DNA from 4 places in the Branchiibius cervicis genome. Region 3 is predicted to be linked to each of the others. Evidence: riboswitches for the same ligand, from Rfam matches in the RefSeq annotation. Region 3 holds a riboswitch; each other region holds the start of a gene.
What was found. A riboswitch is a leader RNA that binds a small molecule or an ion and turns the genes downstream of it on or off. The one in region 3 is predicted to bind S-adenosylmethionine.
Positions count from the first base shown of each region.

Region 1: another riboswitch for S-adenosylmethionine. It lies ahead of ACFQBT_RS01145 (amino acid ABC transporter permease); the one in region 3 lies ahead of ACFQBT_RS05810 (aminotransferase class V-fold PLP-dependent enzyme).
Region 2: another riboswitch for S-adenosylmethionine. It lies ahead of ACFQBT_RS18575 (DUF1684 domain-containing protein); the one in region 3 lies ahead of ACFQBT_RS05810 (aminotransferase class V-fold PLP-dependent enzyme).
Region 4: another riboswitch for S-adenosylmethionine. It lies ahead of ACFQBT_RS16585 (LLM class flavin-dependent oxidoreductase); the one in region 3 lies ahead of ACFQBT_RS05810 (aminotransferase class V-fold PLP-dependent enzyme).

Region 1 is NZ_JBHSWJ010000002.1:173,161-178,883, forward strand. It holds gene ACFQBT_RS01115 (MFS transporter) at 1-370, shown strand, start outside; gene ACFQBT_RS01120 (acyl-CoA thioesterase) at 400-888, shown strand; gene upp (uracil phosphoribosyltransferase) at 870-1,511, opposite strand; gene tadA (tRNA adenosine(34) deaminase TadA) at 1,510-1,989, shown strand; gene ACFQBT_RS01135 (Clp protease/crotonase-like domain-containing protein) at 2,000-2,197, opposite strand; gene ACFQBT_RS01140 (enoyl-CoA hydratase-related protein) at 2,194-2,880, opposite strand; SAM riboswitch class IV at 2,953-3,068, shown strand; gene ACFQBT_RS01145 (amino acid ABC transporter permease) at 3,137-4,105, shown strand; partial or broken gene ACFQBT_RS01150 (amino acid ABC transporter ATP-binding protein) at 4,102-4,880, shown strand; gene ACFQBT_RS01155 (ABC transporter substrate-binding protein) at 4,956-5,723, shown strand, end outside.
Region 2 is NZ_JBHSWJ010000002.1:3,583,106-3,588,828, reverse strand. It holds gene ACFQBT_RS18585 (Y-family DNA polymerase) at 1-129, opposite strand, end outside; gene ACFQBT_RS18580 (hypothetical protein) at 238-1,686, shown strand; gene ACFQBT_RS18575 (DUF1684 domain-containing protein) at 1,691-2,491, opposite strand; SAM riboswitch class IV at 2,511-2,625, opposite strand; gene ACFQBT_RS18570 (hypothetical protein) at 2,722-3,054, shown strand; gene ACFQBT_RS18565 (class I SAM-dependent methyltransferase) at 3,055-3,684, opposite strand; gene ACFQBT_RS18560 (hypothetical protein) at 3,891-4,787, shown strand; gene ACFQBT_RS18555 (winged helix DNA-binding domain-containing protein) at 4,845-5,723, opposite strand, start outside.
Region 3 is NZ_JBHSWJ010000002.1:1,073,241-1,078,963, forward strand. It holds gene ACFQBT_RS05795 (DUF4097 family beta strand repeat-containing protein) at 1-767, opposite strand, end outside; gene ACFQBT_RS05800 (hypothetical protein) at 948-1,088, opposite strand; partial or broken gene ACFQBT_RS05805 (aminotransferase class V-fold PLP-dependent enzyme) at 1,128-1,409, opposite strand; partial or broken gene ACFQBT_RS05810 (aminotransferase class V-fold PLP-dependent enzyme) at 1,496-2,386, opposite strand; SAM riboswitch class IV at 2,449-2,563, opposite strand; gene ACFQBT_RS05815 (GAF domain-containing protein) at 2,594-3,772, opposite strand; gene ACFQBT_RS05820 (flavin-containing monooxygenase) at 3,878-5,710, shown strand.
Region 4 is NZ_JBHSWJ010000002.1:3,201,176-3,206,898, forward strand. It holds gene ACFQBT_RS16575 (LLM class flavin-dependent oxidoreductase) at 1-907, opposite strand, end outside; gene ACFQBT_RS16580 (NtaA/DmoA family FMN-dependent monooxygenase) at 904-2,271, opposite strand; gene ACFQBT_RS16585 (LLM class flavin-dependent oxidoreductase) at 2,283-3,461, opposite strand; SAM riboswitch class IV at 3,509-3,619, opposite strand; gene ACFQBT_RS16590 (hypothetical protein) at 3,742-3,894, opposite strand; gene ACFQBT_RS16595 (RrF2 family transcriptional regulator) at 3,911-4,201, opposite strand; SAM riboswitch class IV at 4,307-4,416, shown strand; gene ACFQBT_RS16600 (amino acid ABC transporter permease) at 4,614-5,456, shown strand; gene ACFQBT_RS16605 (amino acid ABC transporter ATP-binding protein) at 5,453-5,723, shown strand, end outside.

The sequences.
Region 1 (5,723 bases), 900 kb from region 3:
GAGCGTCACGATCGTCCTGCTCGGTGTCGACCCGGTGACGGTCCCGTTGATGGCGGCCGCCGTCGTCGGCGGGGCCGGCATCGAGACCTTCGGCACCGGCTGGAACGTGGCGATGATGCAGAACGTGCCGGGCGACGTACTCTCCCGGGTCGTGAGTTACGACATGCTCGGCTCGTTCGTCGCGATCCCGGTCGGCATGGTGCTCTTCGGCTGGCTGGCAACGATCGCGCCCACGGAGACGGTGCTCGTGGGCGCCGGAATCGTCTATGCCGCAGTCGCACTCAGCACTCTGCTGGTACCGTCGGTGCGCACCCTCCGCCAGCGCAGCGAGGAGTCAGCCACCGAAGCCGCGTTGGCCCCGACCGACTGAGGCCCGTGCCAGACTGAGGCATGCCCGAGGTGAGCCAGCCCGAAGCGCCGCGGCACGCGTTGTCGATGACCGTGCTGATGACGCCGCAGTACGCCAACTTCAGCGGCAACGTGCACGGTGGCCAGATCCTCAAGCTGCTCGATGAGGTCGCCTACGCGTGCGCCAGCAAGTACGCCCGACAGTACGTCGTCACGCTCTCCGTCGACCGGGTGGTCTTCCGCCAACCCATTCACGTCGGCGAGCTCGTGACCTTCGACGCCGGCATCAACTACGTCGGCCGCACCTCGATGGAGGTCGGAATCCGGGTGACCACGGAAAACGTTGCGACACAGAGCATCCGGCACACGAACACGTGTTACTTCACGATGGTGGCGCTGGACGCGGAACGGCGACCGATCGCCGTACCGCCGTTCGAGCCGGTCAGCGACGTCGAGAAGCGGCGCTGGAACGACGCGATCCGTCGCCGGCGGGTCACCCAGGAGGTCGAGCAGGCGCTCGATCAGTCGACGACGCCGTAGAGCCGGTCGCCGGCGTCTCCCAGACCCGGCACGATGTAGCCGTGCTCGTTGAGGCGTTCGTCCACGGCGCCGGTCACCAGGGTGATCGGGATGGTCAGATCCGCCAGCTCGTCGGCCACGGCCTCGATACCCTCGGGCGCCGACAGCAACGTGACGGCGGTGATGTCGTCGGCGCCGCGCTCGGCGAGGTAGCGGATCGCCATCGCCAGGGTCCCGCCGGTCGCCAGCATGGGGTCCAGGACGTAGCACTGTCGGCCGGTCAGCACATCGGGCAGCCGGTTGGCGTAGGTGATGGCCTGCAGCGTCTGCTCATCGCGCTGCATCCCCAGGAACCCGACTTCGGCCGACGGGAGCAGCCGCACCATGCCGTCGAGCATGCCAAGACCGGCGCGCAGCACGGGCACGACCAGCGGCTTGGGGTTGCTCAGCTTGATCCCGGTCGTCGGGGCGACCGGAGTCACGATGTCCTTGGGCTCGACCCGCACCTCGCGGGTGGCCTCGTACGCCAGCAGCGTGACCAGCTCGTCCGCGAGCCGGCGGAAGGTGGGACTGTCGGTCTCCTTGTCGCGCAGGTAGGTCAGTTTGTGGGCGATCAGTGGGTGATTGGCGACAAGGACGCGCATGCCTGAGACTTTAGCCGTGGATTCGTCGCCGTACGCCGAGTGGCTGGGTCTGGCTCTGGACCAGGCGCGCGTCGCCCTCCCCACCGATGACGTGCCGGTGGGCGCAGTCATCGTCGACGCACACGGTCGGCTCATCGGGGCCGGTCCGAATCGCCGTGTCGCCGACGCCGATCCGCTGGCGCACGCCGAAATCGTCGCCATCCGGGCGGCCGCGGCGACCCTCGGCCATTACCGCCTCGACGACTGCACCATCGCGGTCACGTTGGAGCCGTGTCTGATGTGCGCGGGCGCGATCATGCAGTCGCGGATCGCGCACATCGTCTTCGGCGCCTGGGATCCCAAGGCCGGTGCGTGCGGGAGCGCCTGGGATGTCATCGAGCAGAACCCATCCCCGCACCGCGTGGACTCGCTCGGCGGGGTCCGGCGGGACGAATGTGCCCAGCTCCTGACCGACTTCTTCCGCGCGCGACGCCGTTAGCCCGGCCGGCTCATTCCTGCCAGGGATAGAACGGCGGCATGTCGCTGGACGTGCGCCCGGTGAACTCGGTGTCGCGCTTCTCCAGGAACGCTCGCACGCCCTCCTGGCCGTCGGCGAAGCTGGTGTAGTACATCGCCAGCGAGTCGATCCGGTGCGCTTCCATCGGGTGCGGCTGGGCGCTGTTGCGGTACATCATCTGCCGGGTCAACGCGATACCGACCGCCGAGCGACCGTCGATGAATTTGCGGGCCAGTTCGTACGCCGCGGGCAACAGTTCGTCAGGCTCGTGCAGTGAGCGGACCAAGCCACCCGCCAGGGCCTCGTCGGGGAGAGGATGTCCGCGGCGTACGTCCATTCCAGGGCGCGGGAGATGCCCACGATGCGCGGCAGGAACCACGACGAGGTGGCCTCGGGCACGATGCCCAGGCGCCCGAAGACGAAGCCGATCCGGGCTTTGGTCGAGGCCAGGCGGATGTCCATCGGCAGCGTCATGGTCGCCCCGATGCCCACGGCGGCGCCGTTGATCGCGGCGATCACCGGCTTGGTGCAGGCGTAGATGGCCAGGGAAACGCGCCCGCCGGTATCGCGCACACCCTCGAAGATCTCGGGGTCGTCAAGGCGCTCGGTCAGGTCCTGCACCGTCGGCGCCAGCCCCGGCGTGAGGCCGAAGACGTTGCCCTCCTTGGTCAGATCCATACCGGCGCAGAAGGCCCGCCCGGCGCCGGTGACCACGACGACGCGGGTGTCGTCGTCCGTGCTGGCGCGGGTGAAGGCGTCGACCAACTCGTTCGCCATGGTCACGGTGAAGGAGTTCAGTTGCTCGGGCCGGTTGAGGGTCAGCGTGCAGATCCCGTCCACGACGCTGTAGTCCAGGGTTTCGTAGTCGCTCACGGATCGATCATCCCGCACGGCGTCGGCACGTGGAGTTGACGGGTCACTGAAACAATGTCTACTCTCCCGGTAGGCATTGAGCGTCGATGACAAGCCCTGGCTGGTCGACCAGCAACCCTCGTTCCGCGGTGGGGTGCTCCAGGTGAAAGCCCGGCCCGTTAGCGAACCCGCGCGGGCAAGCGCAGTGACGCAGCCTCGGCCGCGTCACGAAGGTCGTCGGCTCACGTCGTGGCCTTCGAACTCGTTGGAGTCGTCCATGTCCTCACCTCCCGGTTATGCACAAGCCGCAGTCGAGCAGGTTGCCGACGTTGCTTCGGACCCCTCTGCTGACCGCACTGCCCGCAGGGTCATCCCGCAACGGCACCCGTGGCGCTGGGTGGCCGCCGCCGGTGTCGCCGTCCTGGCAGCGATGGCGATCAACGCGCTGATCACCAACCCGTTCTTCCAATGGGATCGTTTCGGCTACTGGTTCACCAGACCCGTTGTCCTGCAGGGACTTTGGATCACGTTGAAAGTGACGGCCGCAGCGGCGGTGCTTGGTTTCATCGGAGCGCTCGTTCTGGCAGTCGCTCGTCTGTCCAGCAATCCGTTGCTGCGGGCGGCCAGTTGGGCCTACACCTGGTTGTTCCGGTCGATCCCGTTGATCGTGATCCTGCTGTTCCTGGTCAACTTCGGCGCTCTGTACAAGACCATCAGTCTCGGGGTGCCCTTCGGGCCGGAGTTCGTCCGCTTCGACGAATCGCGGCTGGCCACCGACATCGCGTTGGCGATCATCGGTCTGTCCCTGGCGGAAGCCGCCTACGGCTCGGAGGTCGTGCGCGCCGGCATCCTGTCGGTCGACCAGGGCCAGCACGAGGCGGCTGCCGCGCTGGGTCTGCCCAAGAGGTACCAGTTCCGCAGAATCGTTCTGCCGCAGGCGCTTCGCTCGATCGTGCCGAACTTCGTCAATCAGTTGATCGGGCTCATCAAAGCGAGCTCGCTGGTCTTCTACGTCTCGCTACTCGACCTCTTCGGGCAGGTGCAGACGCTGGGCAGCACCTATCCCGGCGACATCATCCCGCTGCTGCTGGTAGCAACCGTCTGGTATGTGATCCTCACCAGTGCTCTGTCCGTGGTGCAGTTCTACGTCGAGCGGCACTACGCCCGCGGGGCAGTGCGGACGTTGCCGCCGACGCCGCTGCAACGGCTGCGCGCCGTCATCGGTCGCAAGCAGGTGACGGCATGAGCGCCGCGCCGGTCACCTCCGCCGCAATCCACGTCCACAACGTGACCAAGAGGTACGCCGACAACGCCGTTCTCGACGACGTGCAGTTGACCGTGCGGCCGGGCGAGGTCGTCGTGATCATCGGCCCGTCGGGATCCGGAAAGTCGACGTTGCTGCGTACGATCAACCACCTCGAGAAGCCGGACCTGGGCTATGTGCAGGTCGGCGACGAGCTCATTGGCGTCCGCGAACACGGTTCTGATCTGAAGGAACTCAGTGAGCGCGAGATCCTGAAGCAACGTGCACAGATCGGCTTCGTCTTCCAGTCCTTCAATCTCTTCCCGCACCTGACGGTGCTGGAGAACGTCGCCGCGGCACCCGTCGCCACCGGTCACACGGATGGGCCGACAGCTCGGCGGCGAGCTGCCGAACTCCTCGCCCAGGTCGGTTTGGCGCAGAAGGAAGATGCCTACCCACGGCAACTGTCCGGAGGTCAGCAACAGCGGGTCGCGATTGCCCGGGCGCTAGCTCTCGATCCGGGCGTGATCCTCTTCGACGAGCCCACCTCGGCTCTGGATCCGGAGCTGGTCGGTGAGGTGCTCGCGGTGATCAGGATCTCGCGCGCAGCGGTCGCACCCTGGTGATCGTCACGCACGAAATCGGTTTCGCCCGTGAAGTCGCGGACCGCATCGTCTTCCTCGACCAGGGGGTCCTCTTGGAGCAGGGGCCACCGGTCGAGGTACTGGACAACCCGGCGCATGAGCGGACCCGCGCCTTCTTGTCCGCGGTCCTCTAGCAATTCCGCAGCGCAGTCTCACCCGGCCCTGTCGTCAACAGGCCGGTCCACGAACCATTCCCGAAAGGAAACGTCATGACCTATCGTTCCCAGCCCGATCGCCGCACCCTGCTGCGCGGGGTCGTCGGTGGCGCCGCTGCCCTTGGCCTCGCGAGCTTCGCCACGGCCTGCTCCTCCTCCGACGCCGCTGAGTCCAGGAGCAAAGACGGCAAGACCGAACTCACCCTGGGCCAGCACTCCAACGGAGCGGCCGTACCGGCGAAAGTAACGGTGGCTCAGGTTGACGCGATTCGAAACACCCTGCCTCAGGGCGTCCTGGACGGCGGAAAGCTGGTCATCGGCATCGGCGCACTACCGGCCGGGTTCCCACCGTTGGCCTTCGTCGGCGACGACCAGCAGACGCTCACCGGTTCGGAGCCGGACCTGGGCCGTCTGGTCGCCGCCGTGTTCGGGCTCGAGCCGGACATCAAGAACTCCACCTGGGAGAACCTCTTCGTCGGGATCGACAGCGGTAAGACCGAGGTCGGTGTCTCCAACATCACCGACACCGAAGAGCGCAAGCGCAAGTACGACTTCGCCAGCTATCGCCAGGACAACCTGGCGTTCGTGGTGCCGAAGACCGATTCGTGGAACTTCTCCGACTACCAGAGCCTTGCCGGCAAAACGGTTGCCGTCGGCTCGGGTACCAACCAGGAGCGGATCCTGTTGGAGTGGAAGAAGAAGCTGCAGGGTGAGGGCAAGGATCTTCAGGTGAAGTACTTCCCGAGCAACAACGACACGTTCGTGGCACTGGCGGCCGGCAAGATCGACGCCTACTTCGGCCCCAATCCGGGCGCCGCCTAC
Region 2 (5,723 bases), 2.5 Mb from region 3:
GCCGACGATGACCGGTCGGCCGCGCAACGAGGGGTCGTCGCGTTGCTCGACCGAGGCGAAGAAGGCGTCGAGATCGGCGTGCAGGATGGACCCCTGCGTCTGCCACGAACCGCCATTGGACACGAACATATGTTCGCACCGTGGGCTGACACGGTGCGTCGAGCGCAATTTGTTGCATTCAAAACGGACCTGTGCAAGTGGGCTGCCCGATCAACAATGCCTTTCTATGGTTCCCCTATGGCCTACGTTCCCGCGACCTACGCGCCAGTGCCGTGGCTGATGCGCGTCTGGCGGCATTGTGCGCCGAATCCGGATCTACGTACCCAACGCACCATCGCCCCGCTGATGCGCAGCTACCCCGGCGTCGCCAAAGACCTTTCGTACACGACGCTGTCGCGCTACGAGAACGGCGCGGTACCGGTCACGCTGGAGATCGTGTCCGCCTTCGAGCAGGTGCTCGGCCTGGCACCGGGGATCATCGGTGCGCACCTGGAGGACAGCGCGGTGGTGCACATCGATCGGATGCAGCGCCGGTCGCTGCTGGATCGGGTGGACAGCGGCCTCAACGGCCCCGACTGGCACCGCCTCAGCCACCTGCTGACCGCACCGGCCGGCGGACTGGTGTTGCGCAGCGCCGACACCCAGGCCCTGATCTCCCGGCTGATGACCGAGATGACCGTATCCCTCGGGTCGGCATACCAGTTCCGGATGCGGGCCCTGATCCGGTTGGCCAAGGACGAGTTCACCCGCGACCTGGTGGGCGATGCAATCGAGGAACACCTCTCGGCCTGCGGGTACTCCGTCATCGGAGACACCTTGGAGCTGTTGCCCAAGGCCCACCATCCGCGCACCGCCGAGGTGCTGATGGACAGTTACCAGAAGCTCGAGGGCGTTGCGCTGCTCCTTGCCGGCGGAGCGATCGAACTGGCGGTCGTCGAGGATCAGATCACACCGGCCTTCTGGGCCCGTCTCGGCGAGCAACTCCTTGCCGATCTCAGCCAACCCGGATCGTCGCGATACGAGCCGGCGGTGTTGATCTTCAACCTCCTGGTGCGACCCGCCCAGACGCACCTGCTGGCCCGGCTGGGGGACCGGGCCCGACGAGATCTGCTCGAGCACCGCGCCGCGCGGTCGGCGGCCGACCGCAGCCCCGAGGAGACCCGGGTGCTGCGGGCCCGGTGCGATCGCATCGCGGAGAAACTGCTCGAGCAGACGCGCCCGCACCGGCCGGCCACCCTGGTCGAGGGGCTCATCTACCGGTTGCGCGAAGCCTTGTCGGATGAGATCTCACCCCTGACGGGTGCGATCGTGCTGGCCTCCAGCCCGTTCGCCGACGCGCTGTCGCACCATCTGGAGCATCACGACCAGGATCTGCCCGGCGCCCAGGTGACACTGAACTCCTGCCAGCGCTACGACGCGGGTTCCCTCGGCGACACCTACCGACAGGCCGATCCGGACCAGCGGGCCAGATTGCTGGTGCCGTTGGCACACAACCGCGCATTCCCGCCCGACATCGACCTGGGTGCGGAGATGCGCGCGCCCAACGTCGAGCGGCGACGACTGCTCTATGCCGCAGGGATGTCGGCCCACCCGGGCCTGGAGGAACTGTCCCAGGAGACCGGCCTGGCTCCGTTGGAGCGCACTGCGGTGCGTTGGTGGTCGCAGGTGGACATCCCCCCGGCCTAAGCGATCAGGCGGGCGTCTTTTCGCCAGCCTCGACCGCAATCGGCAACCGGTTGCGCGACGGCGGGAGCGGACAGGTGGCGTACGGCGTATAGGCGCACGGCAGGTTGATCGCGCGGTTGAAGTCGAGCGTGACCCGGCCCTCGGCGTCCGGCGCGGGGACCGACAGGGCCCGGTTCGCGGCGTACGTGCTGACCCCACTGGTCGCATCGCGCAGCAGCACCAGCAGATCGTCCCCGTGCCCGGGGAACGCCACGAGGGTCAGGTCCTGCCCGTCCTTGGTGAAGTGGATCTCGCCGGGTGCGTCGTAGACGTGTTGCAGACCGTCGACCGCGGCGCCGACCGTGGTGGGGACCGGCTCGTCGTACGCCGTGTAGCGGCCTTCGACGACCCAGGACGGGTCGGGGGCGAAGGCGGGTGTGCCTTGGTACGCGGTCAGGATCTCGTGGTCGGGGTGCCGCGGACGGATGATGTCCTCGCCACCGCGCTTGGCGATCTCGATGACACCGTCGCCGAATCCCACTGTCACACCGGCACGTTCGGGGATGACTCCGAAGTCGACGGTACCTTCGAGGCGCTCGCCGTCCTTGGTCAGCGCCTCGCCGTCGTCCAGACGGACGTGGATGCCGCGGTCGTCTGCCCACCACTGTCCGGGGGCCCGCTCGAATCGCTGGGGTTGGTCGGTCAGGAAGTGCAGACCGGTGACCGCCAGGAAGCCGTGCCGGTCGGACCGGACCTGCTCGTGGTGGTCGTGCCAGCGCTGCCATTCGGAGGCGAAGTCGGTGCTGTGGATGACGGCGTTGCTCATGGCTGCTCCCTCGGGGTGGCTCTCACGCTTGCCCGCCGGGGATCCGATCGGGCCGGGCTTTCACCTGGAGCACCCCACCGCGGTAGGAGGGTTGCCGGTCAGCCAGCCAGGGCTTGTCGCTGACGCTCAATGCCTACTTTGAAAGTAGGGGATGTGCGGTCGGCTTGTCCACTTCTGTTCGGACCACTCATCTCAGGCTCTTAGCGGCTCGGGTGCAATACGGTTTGCCTATGAAGAAGCTCAAGCTGACCCTTCTGGCGCTCGGCCTGATCGCGCTCATCGTCGGCGCCGTGATGCTGTTCATGGCGGTCAGCGTCGACATGAAGGTCGTCTGGGAAATCGCGACCCGCTACCAGGGCGGTGGCACGAAGGAGACGCTGCACGACCCGCGGCCCAAGATGCTGATCATCAGCGGGATCGCCCTCGGTGCCGGGGTGCTGATCGGTCTCGGGCTGGGGCTGCCACTGCATCGCGCCCTGTCGCAGAAGAAGCTGGATGCGTTGGTAGACCAGCGGGTTCAGCAGCGGCTGGCCGGGTCGGCGCCGGAAGCCGCGACCGAGTAGCTAGCGGCGGGCGTCGATCAGATGCCTCGTCGAGTGCGCGACGAACGGCTCGCCCCGCCGCATCCGGGCATCCAGTTCACGTAGCTGCAGGTCGTAACGCTCCACGGTGAAATCCGGCACCCACCACACGCATTTGCGTAGCGTCCACACCACGGCACCCACGTCGTAGAACTCCATCCGGCAGCGCGCCGTACGCAGATCAACGACCGTCAGCCCAGCGCTCCTCGCCTCTGCCGCTTCGGTTCTCGGATCCCGCGCCGCGCGTGCTTCGGGCTGCGCGCCGAGAAAGTACTCGATCAACTCGAACGCCGACGCCGGACCGACGTGCTGTGCGACGTAGTGCCCCTCCGGCTCCAACACCCGGCCGATCTCGGTCCAGTCCGGCTGCACCGGGTGCCGGGAGGTGACCAGATCGAAGGATCGATCCGCGAACGGCAACGGAGCACCTGGATCGGTCTGCACCACACGGACGCCGCGTCCCGCCAGCCGCGTCCGCGCCCGGTCGGCGTTGGGCGGCCACGACTCGGTGACCGTCATGGCCGCAGGGAGCACGGGGGCTTCAGCGATGACCTCCCCGCCACCGGTGTCGATGTCCAGGGCGCGCCGCGCCTTCGCCAGCCGGCCGGCCACCAGGTGGGCGTACCCCCAGGGGGCCGTTCCTCCGTGGCCCGACCGGCCAGCCACTCGAATCCCCATCCGGCGACGTCGGCGGCCTCGGCCTCGGCGATGAGCTCCGCATAGGGCCTCATGAGTCCATCGTGCCAGTCCCGCTCGGGCGCCGGTCGGGCCGCGACGACGCCCATCGGTGCCTGCGTACGGATAGGTTCAGTGACGCCATGGATGAGGAATCGCACGACACTGCGCGGGCGGCGGCAGAGCGCCTCGGATTGGGTGCGCAATACCAGCGGCTGCAGGAACGACGGGCGACTGCCTTTGTGCCGGCAGTGGTACGCCGGTTCCAGGACATCGACGGCGGCACGCAGGCCGGCCTGCTCTCACTCACGCTGTTCACGACAGTCCTCCCGTTGGTCATCCTGGGCTTCGGATACTTCAGCGGGTTCGCCGCCAACATCAGCGTCGGCGTGCTCTTCCAGCGTCAGCTCGGGCTGAGCGGATCCCTCGGGCAAACGGTGCGCGAGGCGTTCGGTGCAGCCGATGCGTTGCGTTCGTCCTGGACCGTGGTCGGTCTCGCCGGGTTCCTGGTGTGGGGGATTCCGATGACGTCCCAGGTGGCCGGAATCTTTGCGGCCGCTTGGCGCCGCGAGCCGTTGACCTTCTGGCAGCGCGTGGGCCGCGGGACGCTGTGGTTCGTCGCCTACCTGGTCACCCTCGCGATCCACGACGTCGTCGCGTTCGGTGGTGATCACCCACTCTCCGTGGCGATTCCGCTGTATCTGGTGTCGTTGATCCCGCTCTGGGTGTTCTGGACGGTGACCCCTGCCCTTCTGGTGCGTGAGGGCGGCCGGGGCGCACGGTTCCTGGTGACGGCCGGTTTCGCCGGTCTGACCATCGACGGCGTCATTCTGCCGCTGGTGGAGCGGCTGTTCGCGCCATCCCTGCTGGAGGGGTGGAACGGTTTCGGACCGATCGGCGTCGCGATGGCGATCATCATCTGGTGCGGCGCGATCGCCGTCGGCTGGGTCCTCACCGCATGTGTGGGCGCGGTGCTGTGGGAACGATCCGCACCGTCGGCGACGGTGCTGGAAGTGGAAGCCGCCCCCGGCGCCGAATGACCGGCGTACGCCGACTGGCTGCGAACTCAGCCGTGCTCGTGCACGCGGCCGAACGGGTCAGCCCCGCAGCGACCGTTCGAGCGGGGTCGGGAAGACCGGCCGGACCACGGCACCCTCCATGCGGCTGCCGAGGTCTGCCGCCGCCTCGTCGACAGCGACCCGCGCCTCGGCGCCGTAGTCACCCGGGACCGCCGTGCGCAACTGGCCGTCCGGGCCCACGGCCCAGGCACCGATCAGCTGCCCGTCCCACCACACCGTCGGACCGAGGTTGCCGTTGCGGTCGAAGACCAGGTCCCGGTCGAGCCCGAGGAACCAGTCGCGGTGCTTCCAGCCCATCGGGGTCGGATCCAAGGCCGGGAGAAGGACTGCGGTCGGTGCCGTGTCCGGTGCGGGCTCGAGTTGCGCCTCCAGGGCCACGCCTGGCAGACCGTGCAGATCGACGTCCACCAGCGGGAGATCCTGGAGCGCTGCGCGTACGGCGGTCTTGGTCCAACCGGTCCACCACTGCAGGTCATCCAGCGTGGCCGGGCCGAATGCGGTGAGCCACCTGATCGCCCAATTACGTTGCGCCTCAGCCGGATCGACCGATGGTAGGCCATCCGGCCACCAGGCGGTCACCGGTTCCCAGCGATGGCTGCGGACCGTCCATGCGGCACCGGGGACGGAACGCACCAGGCGTCCTTGCGCGCTCATCATCGCCAGCAACGTGCTGGTCAGGTTCTGCGGTTGGTCGGATGCGGCGGCGGGGAGGATGGTCGTCGCCAGCCGCGGCTCGGCCCTTGCCAGCTCAGCCCCGGTCGCCGTACCCAGTTGTCGTAACGCCCCGTCGGCCGCGTCGGTGACGTCGTCGAGCCAGTCGGCCAGGTCACCGTCGACCGGCGGCTCGGTGCCGCCTCGGCGCAAACGGCTGAGCAAGCGGGTGCGCAATGTGGCGGC
Region 3 (5,723 bases):
ATCTTGAGCGTGGGGTTTCCCTCCGACAGCCTGCCGCCGCCGCGGCTTCCCGGGTTGCCGATGCGTTGTCCGTCGACGATCGCCGCACCGCTGAGGCTGCTCAGTTGGACATCGAATCCGTCCGCGTCGGGCACCCGCACCAGGACGTCCCCGGACACCGCCGTGGAGGAGATCGAGGTCTTGGCGCTCAGCAGGTCCAGGGTGATGTCACCGGAGACGGTGTTCAGTTTCACCGGGTTCACCTGGCTGCGATGCACCGTGATGTTGCCGGAGACGCCGTTGGCCTTCAGCGACCCGACCAGCCCGTGCAATTCGACCGTGCCCGAGACCGTGTTGACGTCGACCGCGTCGGTGATGTGATCCAACGTGACGCTGCCGCTGACCGTGTTGATCTTGGCCGGGCGGGTCAGCCCGCTGGCCAGCACCTGGGCGGAAACCGTGTTGATCTTGGCCGTAACGCCCTCGGGAACCGCGATGGAGATGCGTGCCCGGTCCTGCGCCGACGACGAGCCGAGCCGTTTGAGGGTCTCCCAGATGTTCTCGCCCTCGACCTTGAGGTGGGTGACCTTCAAGGTGTTGCCGTCCCAGGTGACCTGCAGGGGTCGTCCGCGCAGCTCATGAACTTCCAGCGTGGCGCCGTCCGCGTCCCCGTGGGTGACGACGTCCACCTGACCGCCGACGATGGACACCGACACCGTGCGGACGGTGGCCGGTTTCTCCTCGCCGATCTCCAGCGTTTGCGGCTCACGGATCTCCCAGGCCTGCATCTACCTCTCCCATCACGATATATCGCGTTACCGACGTCACGATATATCGCGAATGAGGTACGCGGCAAGACGTTTGCCTGCCGGACTTTTGGATCGCGTTTCACCCGCCGGAGGCCTCGCCGGGTGAAAAGAGATCCAAAAGTCCAGGGAGCGTTGCTGGACGGAGCGCGGCAGGCGTGCTTACCAGGGACGCGGCTGGCTCAGGTCGCGCGGGTCGCCGACCGCTTCCCACCCCTGACCCGCCACGTGCCGGTAGGGCAGTGCCGAGCCGGAGGTGACCAGGCGACGTACGCCGGCGATCAACCGGTCGACGTGATCCACGGTGGTCGCCAGGCCGAGACTGGCCCGCACGGCAGTGGTGTTCTGTCCGACCACGGCGTCGCACAACAGGTGCGCACAGAAGCGCCCGTCGCGGACGGCGATGCCGTCCTCGTCCGAAAGCACTTGTGAGACAAGCGAACTGTCCCACCCATCCACGGTGAACGTGACGACGCCGACGTTCGGACGGTCCTGCCCCAGCGCCGAAACGATCGTGACCCCGGGGATCTGGGCCAGACCCGCCCGCAGTCGGCTGCCCAGGGCGTCCTCGTACCGCTCGATGGTTTCTCGGTGCTCGGCCAGCGTGGCGCAGGCAGCTGCCATGGCGATGGCGCCCAGGGCATTCGGGGTTCCCCCTCGTGGCGGGCAGGCCCGCTGTGCCACAAGATCCCGTCGGCGGACACGGAGTGCGTGGCGCCGCCGGCAGGCAGGTACGGCTCGGCGACGTCCAACCAGTCGGCTCGACCGACGAGGGCTCCGGCGCCGAAGGGGGCGTACATCTTGTGCCCGGAGAATGCGATCCAGTCCGCGCCCAGCTCGTCCAGGTCCACGGCTCGGTGGGGTACCAGCTGCGCCCCGTCGACAACCACTCGGGCGCCGAACTCGGCTGCAACAGAGGATAGTTCGCGCACCGGCCACACCTCACCGGTGACGTTGCACGCACCGGTGAGCACCACCAGCTTGGGCGCCCGGGGGTCGGCGGCTGCCAGTGCGGTGCGCAGCAGGTCGGCGGCGTCGGCCGTGCTGCGTGGCACCCGCAACGACGTCGTACGCCCGGCCGGCCAGGGCAGCAGCGCCGCGTGGTGCGCGGACTGCCAGGCGAAGACCAGCGCGTCCTGGGGCAACGCGTGAGCGAGCAGCCGCAACGCGTCAGTGGTGTTGCGGGTGAAGATCACCTCATCACCGGATCGGGCACCGACGAACCGGCCGACCTCGGCGCGGGCTTGCTCGAACCAGCCGGTCGTGAGGCGGCTGGCGTAACCCGCGCCGCGGTGCACCGAGCCGTAGGTGGGGTTGACCTTGTCCACCGCCTGCGTCACGGCCACCAATGCGGGGGTGGTCGCGCCGTGGTCGAAGTTGGCGATGTCCACGACCGTGCGGTGCACCGTGGGTACGCCGATCTCGTGGGCCACGGTGCGGGGCAGGCCGGCCGCGGTCACACTGCCGCGACCGCGACGCGGTAGATCCGTCACGATGCTCAGCCGGCGAGCGCTGGGGTGCTCGGGGCTGGGGGTGGCGGCGGGTGCCGGCTCGGTGAAGCCGTTGCTCGGCGTACAGGTGATGCTCGTGACGGTGCTCATGGCGATACTCCTCGTCGGTCCAAGGGACCAGCGAGCACGCCGAAGGTGGCGAGCGGAGGACTGGTCCGCGCTTGCCGTCACGCTGTTGCGATCCGGCCGGGTCGTCACCCGGAGCACCCCACCGCGGAGGAGGGTTGCCGCTCAGTCAGCCGGGGCTTACGACTGAGACTCTTGACCTGGTCAAAAACTGTAGCAGTGCAGGCGCGTTCAGTCGCACACCACGTCGATGCCGTCCGCAATGCGGTACGGCGCTGCCTCGACGAGCGCCCCCGCGGCGCGTCGTAACCGGCTGATCTCGGCCCGGACGGCCACTTCGTGCTCGCCGTCGCCGTAGAGCCGGGTGCTCAAGGCCGCAGCGGTCATGCCCCGCGGCGCGGCGGCCAGCAGGCGCAGGATCTGGGCGTGGCGGCGGCTCAGCGGCACGGTCCACGGCTGGTCTTCGGCGCCGCCCGCCAGATGCAGCGTGTCGTCGCGGCCGAGCCGGGCCGACAGTCGCCGCGGCTCGGGAGCCGGCCGCACCAGCCATCCGTCGCCCACGCGCTCGGGCAGGCACATGCCCAGGCCGGGGACGGCCAGCGGCCGGTCGGCCCGCGGTGCCGCGATGCGGTCGCGGACACTCACTCCTTCGCGGTGGGCCACCCAACCGTGGTCGTCGACCAGCAGCAGCGGGCTGCCGGCCGTGGCGATCAGGTGGCTGGCGCGTTCCCGAAGGCGTCGCAGCTGCTGCTCGTGGTGCTGCCAGAGCGCGCCCTGGGCCAGCTGCACGGCACTGTCGACCAGCGCGACGAGCGCGGGGTGCATGGTCATCGCCGGACCGCTCACGTCGACGATTCCGAGCAATGAGCCGTCCCGCGGATCGTGGACCGGTGCCGCGGTGCAGTACCACGGGTGCTGGCGGTGCTCGAAGTGTTCGGCGGAGAACAGTTGGACCGGCGCTTGCTCGGCCAGCGCGGTGCCGATGGCGTTGGTGCCGACGTAGGTCTCCGACCAGTGCGCGCCGAGCGCGAATCCCAGCGAATCCGCCTGTCGCAGAATGGCCGGCGACCCCTCCCGCCACAAGATGACGCCGTCCCGGTCGGTGATGACCACGATGAACAGGGAAGCGTCAGCAACCCTGGTCAACACGGCGCGGATCCGGTCGGCGACCAGCGCCAGCGCGCTCTCGGCCCGCCGGGCCTCGACCTGGTCGATGGGCAGGATGTCGCGGTGCAGCGGCCGGTCCGGATCCAGGCCCAGCGACTTCATCCGGGCCCAGGAGCGAGCAACGACCGGTCGGGGCTCCTCCAGCGAACGGGAGCCGGACATCACGGCGTCGTGCAGGCGGACCAACTGCCGCGCGCGCAGCCCGAGATCGACACCGGGTGCGACCGCCGCCGCTGAGGTCATCACATCCCACTTTCGCCGCATGCAACGTGGTGCAACGGTTCCGCCCCGGACCCCGGCGCGGTGTGCTGTAGATCACACCGTACGACATCGAGGAGTTGAGAGCACATGACGCAGATTGCCGATTCGCCCGCCGCAACGGCGACCGATGCGCAAACCCGCGCCGAGACCTGGTTGAACTCTTTCGAGACCGCCTTGCGCCAGCGGGACATCGCGGCGGCGGCCGCGCTCTTCGCTACCGACAGCTACTGGCGAGATCTCGTGTCCTTCACCTGGAACATCGTGACCGTCGAGGGTCGCAGCGGGGTCACCGACCTGCTCACCCAGACGCTCGACCGCACCGACCCGGGCACGTTCCGGACCAGCGAGCCCGCCACCGAGGACGACGGTGTCGTGACGGCCTGGTTCACCTTCGAGACCGGGATCGGGCGCGGGCAGGGCCTGGTCCGGCTGACCGAGGAGGAGGGCGAGGACAGGGCGTGGACGCTGCTCACCGCCCTGCGGGAGCTCAAGGGTCACGAGGAACCACGCGGCGTACGGCGCCCCAAGGGTGCTGAGCACGGCGCCACGCGCGATCGCAAGAGCTGGGCCGAGCGTCGCCAGGAGGAGGCCGAGTCGCTGGGTTCGACCACCCAGCCCTACGTGCTGATCATCGGCGGCGGACAGGGCGGTATCGCCCTCGGCGCCCGGTTGCGGCAGTTGGAGGTGCCGGCGCTGGTCATCGACAAGCACCCCCGGCCCGGTGACCAGTGGCGCGGTCGCTACAAGTCGCTGTGCCTGCACGACCCGGTCTGGTACGACCACCTGCCGTACCTGAAGTTCCCGGACAACTGGCCGGTCTTCGCACCCAAGGACAAGATCGCCGACTGGCTGGAGTCCTACGTCAAGGTCATGGAGGTGCCGTACTGGAACAACACCGAAGCCAAGAAGGCAAGCTGGTCGGCCGAGCGCGGGGAGTGGACCGTCGAGGTTGAGCGTGACGGGCAGCCGGTGACGTTGCGCCCGACGCAACTGGTGTTCGCGACCGGTATGTCGGGTAAGCCGCGGATGCCCGAGGTCGAGGGAATCGACGTCTTCGAGGGCGACGTACACCACTCCAGCGCGCACCCGGGTCCGGACGCCTACGCCGGCAAGCGGGCGGTGGTCATCGGCTCGAACAACTCCGCCTTCGACATCTGCGGGGCACTGTGGGAGAACGGCGCCGACGTGACGATGGTGCAGCGCTCCTCGACGCACATCGTCAAGAGCGAGTCACTCATGGAATACGGGCTCGGAGACCTGTATTCGGAGCGGGCGGTCGAAGCCGGAGTGACCACGGAGAAGGCCGACCTGATCTTCGCGTCGCTGCCGTACCGGATCATGCACCAGTTCCAGATCCCGGCCTACGAGAAGATGGCCGAGGTCGACAAGGACTTCTACGACCGGTTGGAGAACGCCGGTTTCTGGCACGACTGGGGCGAGGACGGCTCCGGTCTGTTCATGAAGTACCTGCGACGCGGCTCCGGTTATTACATCGACGTCGGTTCGGCCGATCTGGTGGCGAACGGCGACGTGAAGCTGGTGCACGGGCAGATCGATCACCTCAGCAAGGACGCCGTCGTGCTCGAGGACGGCACGCACTTGCCCGCCGACCTGGTCGTCTTCGCCACCGGCTACAACTCGATGAACGGCTGGGTGGCCGACCTGATCGACCAGCAGACGGCGGACCAACTGGGCAAATGCTGGGGTCTGGGATCGGACACCACCAAGGATCCCGGACCGTGGGAGGGCGAACAACGCAACATGTGGAAGCCCACCAACGTGCCGAACCTGTGGATGCACGGCGGCAACCTGCACCAGTCCCGCCACTACTCCCTCTACCTGGCGCTGCAGCTGAAAGCCCGGTACGAGGGGCTGGAGACACCGGTCTACGCACTGCAACCGGTGCATCACACCGCATAACTCCTCGCGCGCC
Region 4 (5,723 bases), 2.1 Mb from region 3:
CCCGCGCTTGCTCCGCAGTCGGGTACTGGATCGCACCCTGAGCGGTGCGGATCGACCGCACCCAGGGCCCATAACCCGCCGCGAGATCCGCTGCCACCTGGTCTTCCTCGGCCACCACAACGTCTGCCGACACGATGACGTACGGCGACCCGAGCGTTGCGCTCGGGACGAACGCCTCGCGGTAGGCGGCGACCGCCTCGAGAACACCGGAGGGTGCGACGTGGTAGTTCGTACCGAAGCGCACGCCGTTGGCACCCGCGATCTGCGCACTCTCCCCGGCCGAACTGCCGTGGATCCAGATCTGCAGGTCGGCGCCCTCACCCGGGATCACGTGCGCCTCTTCACCGTTCTCAGCGCGATAGGTGCCGGCGATCAGCGCGAGGATGTCCGCGACCTGCTCGGAGTAGGGCTGCAATGTCGCCCCGGGCTGTTTCAAGAGGGCCTGCGACAGCGCGATCCGCGGCGACCCCAGCAACTGGGAGTAGTCGAACGCCGGCGGGATGACCAACCCGTTGTCGAGGACCCGCTTGTCGGGGCGCGATGGGGCGCGAGTCTCCGAGCCCGGCGGCTTCCCACCGGAGCGCCCCAGCCCGAGGTCGAAACGACCGGGGTGCAACGCATCCAGCAGGCCGAACTCCTCGACCGTCGACAACGCCGTACGGTGACCCAGTTGCACTGCGGCAGAACCCAGTCGGATGCTGGACGTGGCACCAGCGACCAACGCGAGCACGACGGCCGGTGACGTACCCGCCACTCCCGGGTTGAGATGGTGCTCGGCGAACCAGTACCGGGCGTAACCCAGCGACTCCGCGCGCTGGGCGAGGTCGATGCTGTTGCGCAACGCCTCCGGCGCGTTGGAGCCGGTCGAGATCGGCACCAGATCGAGCACGGACAGGGGCGTGCTCATGACGCAACTCCGTCGACCGTGCCCTGCTCGGTCTGCGGCCGTAGGCCGAGGTTGTCGCGCAGCGTCGTGCTCTCGTAGTCGGTGCGGAAGACGCCACGCTCCTGCAGCAGCGGCACGACCCGGTCCACGAACGGACCCAGGCCGTCGGGGGTGATGTGCGGCACCAGGATGAAACCGTCGCTGGCGTCCTGCTGCACGTAGTCGTTGATGGTCTCGGCGATCGTCTGCGGCGAGCCGATGAAGTTCTGCCGCGCGGTGACCTCGATGATCAACTCGCGGATCGACAGGTGCTCCGCTTCGGCCTTCTCCCGCCACGCTCGAGCAGTGGCCAGGATGTCGTCATGCCGGCGCACACTAGCGCGGCCGCGCGCGATGGTGTGCTCGCCCAGATCCGGATCCTCCTGTGGCAGAGGACCATCCGGGTCGTAGTGCGACAAGTCACGGTTCCACAACTGCTCCAGGAACCGGATGGCCGTCTGCCCGCTGACCTGTTGGCGACGCACCTCATGCGCCTTGTCCTGCGCCTCGGCGTCGGTGTCGCCCAGGACGAACGTCGCGGCAGGCAGGATCAGCAAGTCACTTCGCCGGCGACCGTACTTGGCCAGGCGGCCTTTGACGTCCTCGTAGAACGCCTTGCCGTCCTCCAAGGTCCCGTGCCGGCTGAAGATGGCGTCGGCGGAGGAGGCCGCGAACTCCCGGCCGTCGTGGGAGTCGCCGGCCTGGAAGATCACCGGGCGACCCTGGGGCGGGGACGGCACGTTGAAGCGGCCGCTGATGTCGAAGTGGTCGTCATGATGACCGTACGCGCCTGCGTCGGGGCGGGCGACGAACTGCCCGGAGTCGGGATTGGCCAGCAGGTCCGTCGGCGACCAGGAATCCCACAGCTCCGTGGCGGTCTGCAGAAAGGTCCGGGCGCGCTCGTAGCGCTGGTCCTGAGGCAGGAAGCCCCCGCGGCGGAAGTTCTCGCCGGTGAACGCATCCCAGGAAGTCACCACATTCCAGGCCGCACGGCCACCGGAGAGGTGGTCCAAGGAGGCGAATTGCCTTGCCACGTCGTAGGGCTCGTTAAAGGTCGAATTGATCGTGCCAGTCAGACCGAGGTGTTCGGTCACGGCCGCGAGCGCGGCCAGGATGGTGAAGGTGTCCGGCCGCCCGACGACGTCCAGGTCGTAGATCTTGCCGTTCTGCTCACGCAGCCGTAGCCCTTCAGCCAGGAAGAGGAAGTCGAACTTGCCCCGCTCGGCGATCTGCGCGAAACGCTTGAACGAGTCGAATTCGATGTGGCTGCCGGCGCCGGGGTCGCTCCACACGGTGGTGTTGTTGACGCCCGGAAAGTGTGCGGCCAGGTGAATCTGCTTGGTCATCGTGCGTCCTCTCAGGCCACGTAGCGGTTGGCGGGCCGGGTCAGGCCGAAGTGCCCCCGCAAGGTCGTGGCGTCGTACGTCCTGCGGAATGCCCCGCGCCGCTGCAGCTCGGGCACCAGCGCGTCGGTGATCTGGGTCAGATCGTGGGGCAGCGCACCGGGCCGCAGGCGTACGCCGTCCAGACCGGCCGCGTGCCAATCGAGGATCAGGTCGGCCAACTCTGCGGGCGTACCAACGAAGATCGTTGCGTCACTTCGTAGTTCATCCCCATCACGTACGTCGAGCCGCTCCTTGCGAGCGGAGGCGGCGGCGTACGTCTCGTCCAGGAAGACGACGACATCACCCAGGATGTTGACCTCCCCCGCGGTCCGGCCGGCCTGTGCCGTGGCGGCGCGGACCGCGGTGGAGATGTTGTGCGCGTCCGCAGCGTCGGTCGGGGTGACGAACCCCAGATCCGCACTGCGGGCGAGCAATTCGTATCCGGTCTTCTGGTGCACCAGCAACGAGACCAGTGGCTGACCCTGCGGCGGGCGCGGGGTGATCGAGGGTCCGCGCACACTGAACTGCGCACCCTCGAAGTCGATGTAGTGCAACTTCTCTCGGTCCACGAACCGGCCGGTGGCGACGTCACGGATCTCCGCGTCGTCCTCCCAGCTGTCCCAGAGGCGCCGCAACACCTCGATGTAGTCCTCGACCTCGCCGAAGAGGGCGCGGGTCAAGGAGGCAGGCACACCCTCGCTGGGAAGTTCCGGCGCCGGTCGACGTCCGACATTGCCGTATTCGTCCGCACTCACGCTCGAACGCACCCGTACCCCGGCGCGCCCGGTGCTGACGAAATCCAAGGTCGCGATGGCCTTGGAGACATGGAACGGCTCGGTATGCGGCGCCACCACCGTCGGCAACAGCCCGATGCGGGAGGTGGTCGGCGCCACCCGTGCCGCGACCAGATTCGCATCGAGGCGGCCGCGGACCCGGTCGGTACGGTCGCCTGCGGCTTGGTGGTGATCGATCTGCTGACTGAAACCGTCCTCGATCGTCACCAGGTCCAGCAGACCGCGTTCAGCCTGCTGCACCAGATCGGTCCAGTACCGAGCGGTGAACAACTCCCCCGGCCGGGCATCGGCCTCGCGCCATGCAGCGGGGTGCCAGCCGGCGCCGTCGAGGGCCACGGCTAGATGGAGATCGGACATGGTGGTTACCCATCTCGTCAGGTGCATTGCAACGGAAGTCGCCGTGCACATCGCGCTTGCACCTCCGGTCGGAGATGCCGGGTCATCACCTGGAGCACCCCACCGCGCAGGAGGGTTGCTGGTCAGCAAGCCAGGGCTTGTCGCTGACGCTCATAACCGAAAGTGAGGCTAGAGCAAACGAATCGTGATGTCTAATCCCTACTCCGGAAGTGGGTAATTAGGACCCTGACTCCACCCCGGGCAGGTTTGGAAGATCCCAGGCCACGCGGGGCCTCGCGAATCAGCGGGGCAGCCAGGCGTCCTCGACGTCGTTGAGCCGACGCACCTTCGCAGGCAGGGAGCCGGTGAGCAACTGCTGCACCGATACCTCGTCCAGAACCTGTCGCAGGCTGGACCGAACGGCCACCCACAGGTCGGGCAGGTGGGCGGCCACCCCGCCGTACGTCGTCTCATGCGGCCGCAGGCCGCACCTCGGCGAGGGGACCGTCGACGGCCCGCAGGATGTCGCCGATCGCGATCTCGGACGCGGGTCGGGCCAGGGTGTAGCCCCCGGCGCAGCCCCGTTGGGTGCGCACGATTCCGGCCCGGCGAAGATCGCCCAGGATGGCCTCGACGAACTTACGCGGCATGCCCTGGTCCTCGACGATCGCGTCGATCGTCAGCAAATCGGGTGCGCGGGCCGCCATCTCCAGAGCTGCACGCACGGCGTAGTCGCTTTTCGCCGAGATCTGCACGGCCATCCTCCGTCGACGCAAGGTTCTGCGGTCAGTTTAATCGTCCCCGCTAACACCCATCGGATCAGTAGGCATTTGCCATGCCGGGATGTTTGGCCTAACCTCACTTTCGGTTATGAGCGTCAGCGACAAGCCCTGGCTTGCTGACCGGCAACCCTCCGCAGCGGTGGGGTGCCCCAGGTGACGACCCGGTGAGCCAACCCGGCCCACAAGCGCATGCCATCGCAGCGGCTGAGTGCCGAATGCGATTGATCTGGAAGGTTATTCACACAATGACCCTGCTCGACGCCCGGGCTTCGGCCGACGCGGCGCAGACCTCCCCGCCGCGGCCGACGACCCGTTACGCACCGCGCGCCTTGTCTCCGCACCGAGACCCGGTCGCTGGTTGGCGGCCGCGGCGGTCCTCGTCCTCGTGGCGATGTTCGTCAACACATTGATCACCAACCAACGGTTCCAGTGGGGCATCGTCGCGCAGTACTTCACCGCGCCCTCCATCCTGCGCGGGCTCGGCCTGACGCTGGCGCTCTCGGCGTCGGTGTTCGTCGTCGGGTACCTCTTCGGGATCGCCCTGGCCGCGATGCGCCTGTCCAGCAACCCGATCCTGCGCAGCGTGAGTTTCACCTTCGTCTGGATCGTGCGGTCGGTGCCGGCCCTCGTCCAGGTGCTCTTCTGGTTCCAACTCGCCTCGCTCTACCCACGGTTGTCGATCGGCATCCCGTTCGGCCCGGAGTTCGCGTCAGTGCAGACCGCCAACCTGTTCTCGGGGATCATCGCCGCGTTCATAGCTCTCACTCTCGACGTGGCGGCCTTCTCCGCCGAGGTCGTGCGGGGTGGGTTGCTGTCGGTCGACCGCGGCCAGACCGAGGCTGCCGAGGCACTGGGCCTGTCCCGCCGCCGGATCTTCCGGCGGATCGTGCTGCCCCAAGCGATGCCGGCCATCATCCCGGCCAGCGGCAACCTCGCCAACGGCATGGTGAAGGCCACGGCCATCGTCAGCATCATCGCGGTGCAGGACCTGCTCTACTCGGCGCAGTTGATCTACAACGACAACTTCCAGGTCGTCCCGCTGCTCATCGTCGCAACGCTCTGGTACGTCATCATCACCACCGCGTTGTCGGTGCTCCAGTACGTCGTCGAGCGGCACTACAACCGCAGCCACCGCCGCGACGTGCGAACGCTGCGCCAGGTGGTGCGCGCGGGCCTGCCGCTGCTGCCCTACCGCAGCAAGGGTGCTCGCATCGACGCGGGAGTGGGCGCATGACCGCCGTTGCGAGGACTGAGCGGCTGCGCGAAGTGGGCGAGCCCCTGCTGCGAATCCGTGGCCTGCGCAAGGCCTTCGGACTCCAGACCGTGCTGGAGGACGTCGATCTGGACGTGCACACCGGCGAGGTCACCGTGCTGATCGGCCGCTCGGGATCGGGCAAGTCGACCCTGCTGCGCTGCATCAACCACCTGGAGAAGCCGGACAGTGGCTACGTCGAGATCGACGGCCGGATCATCGGCTACCGCGAGCACCGCGGCCGGCTGG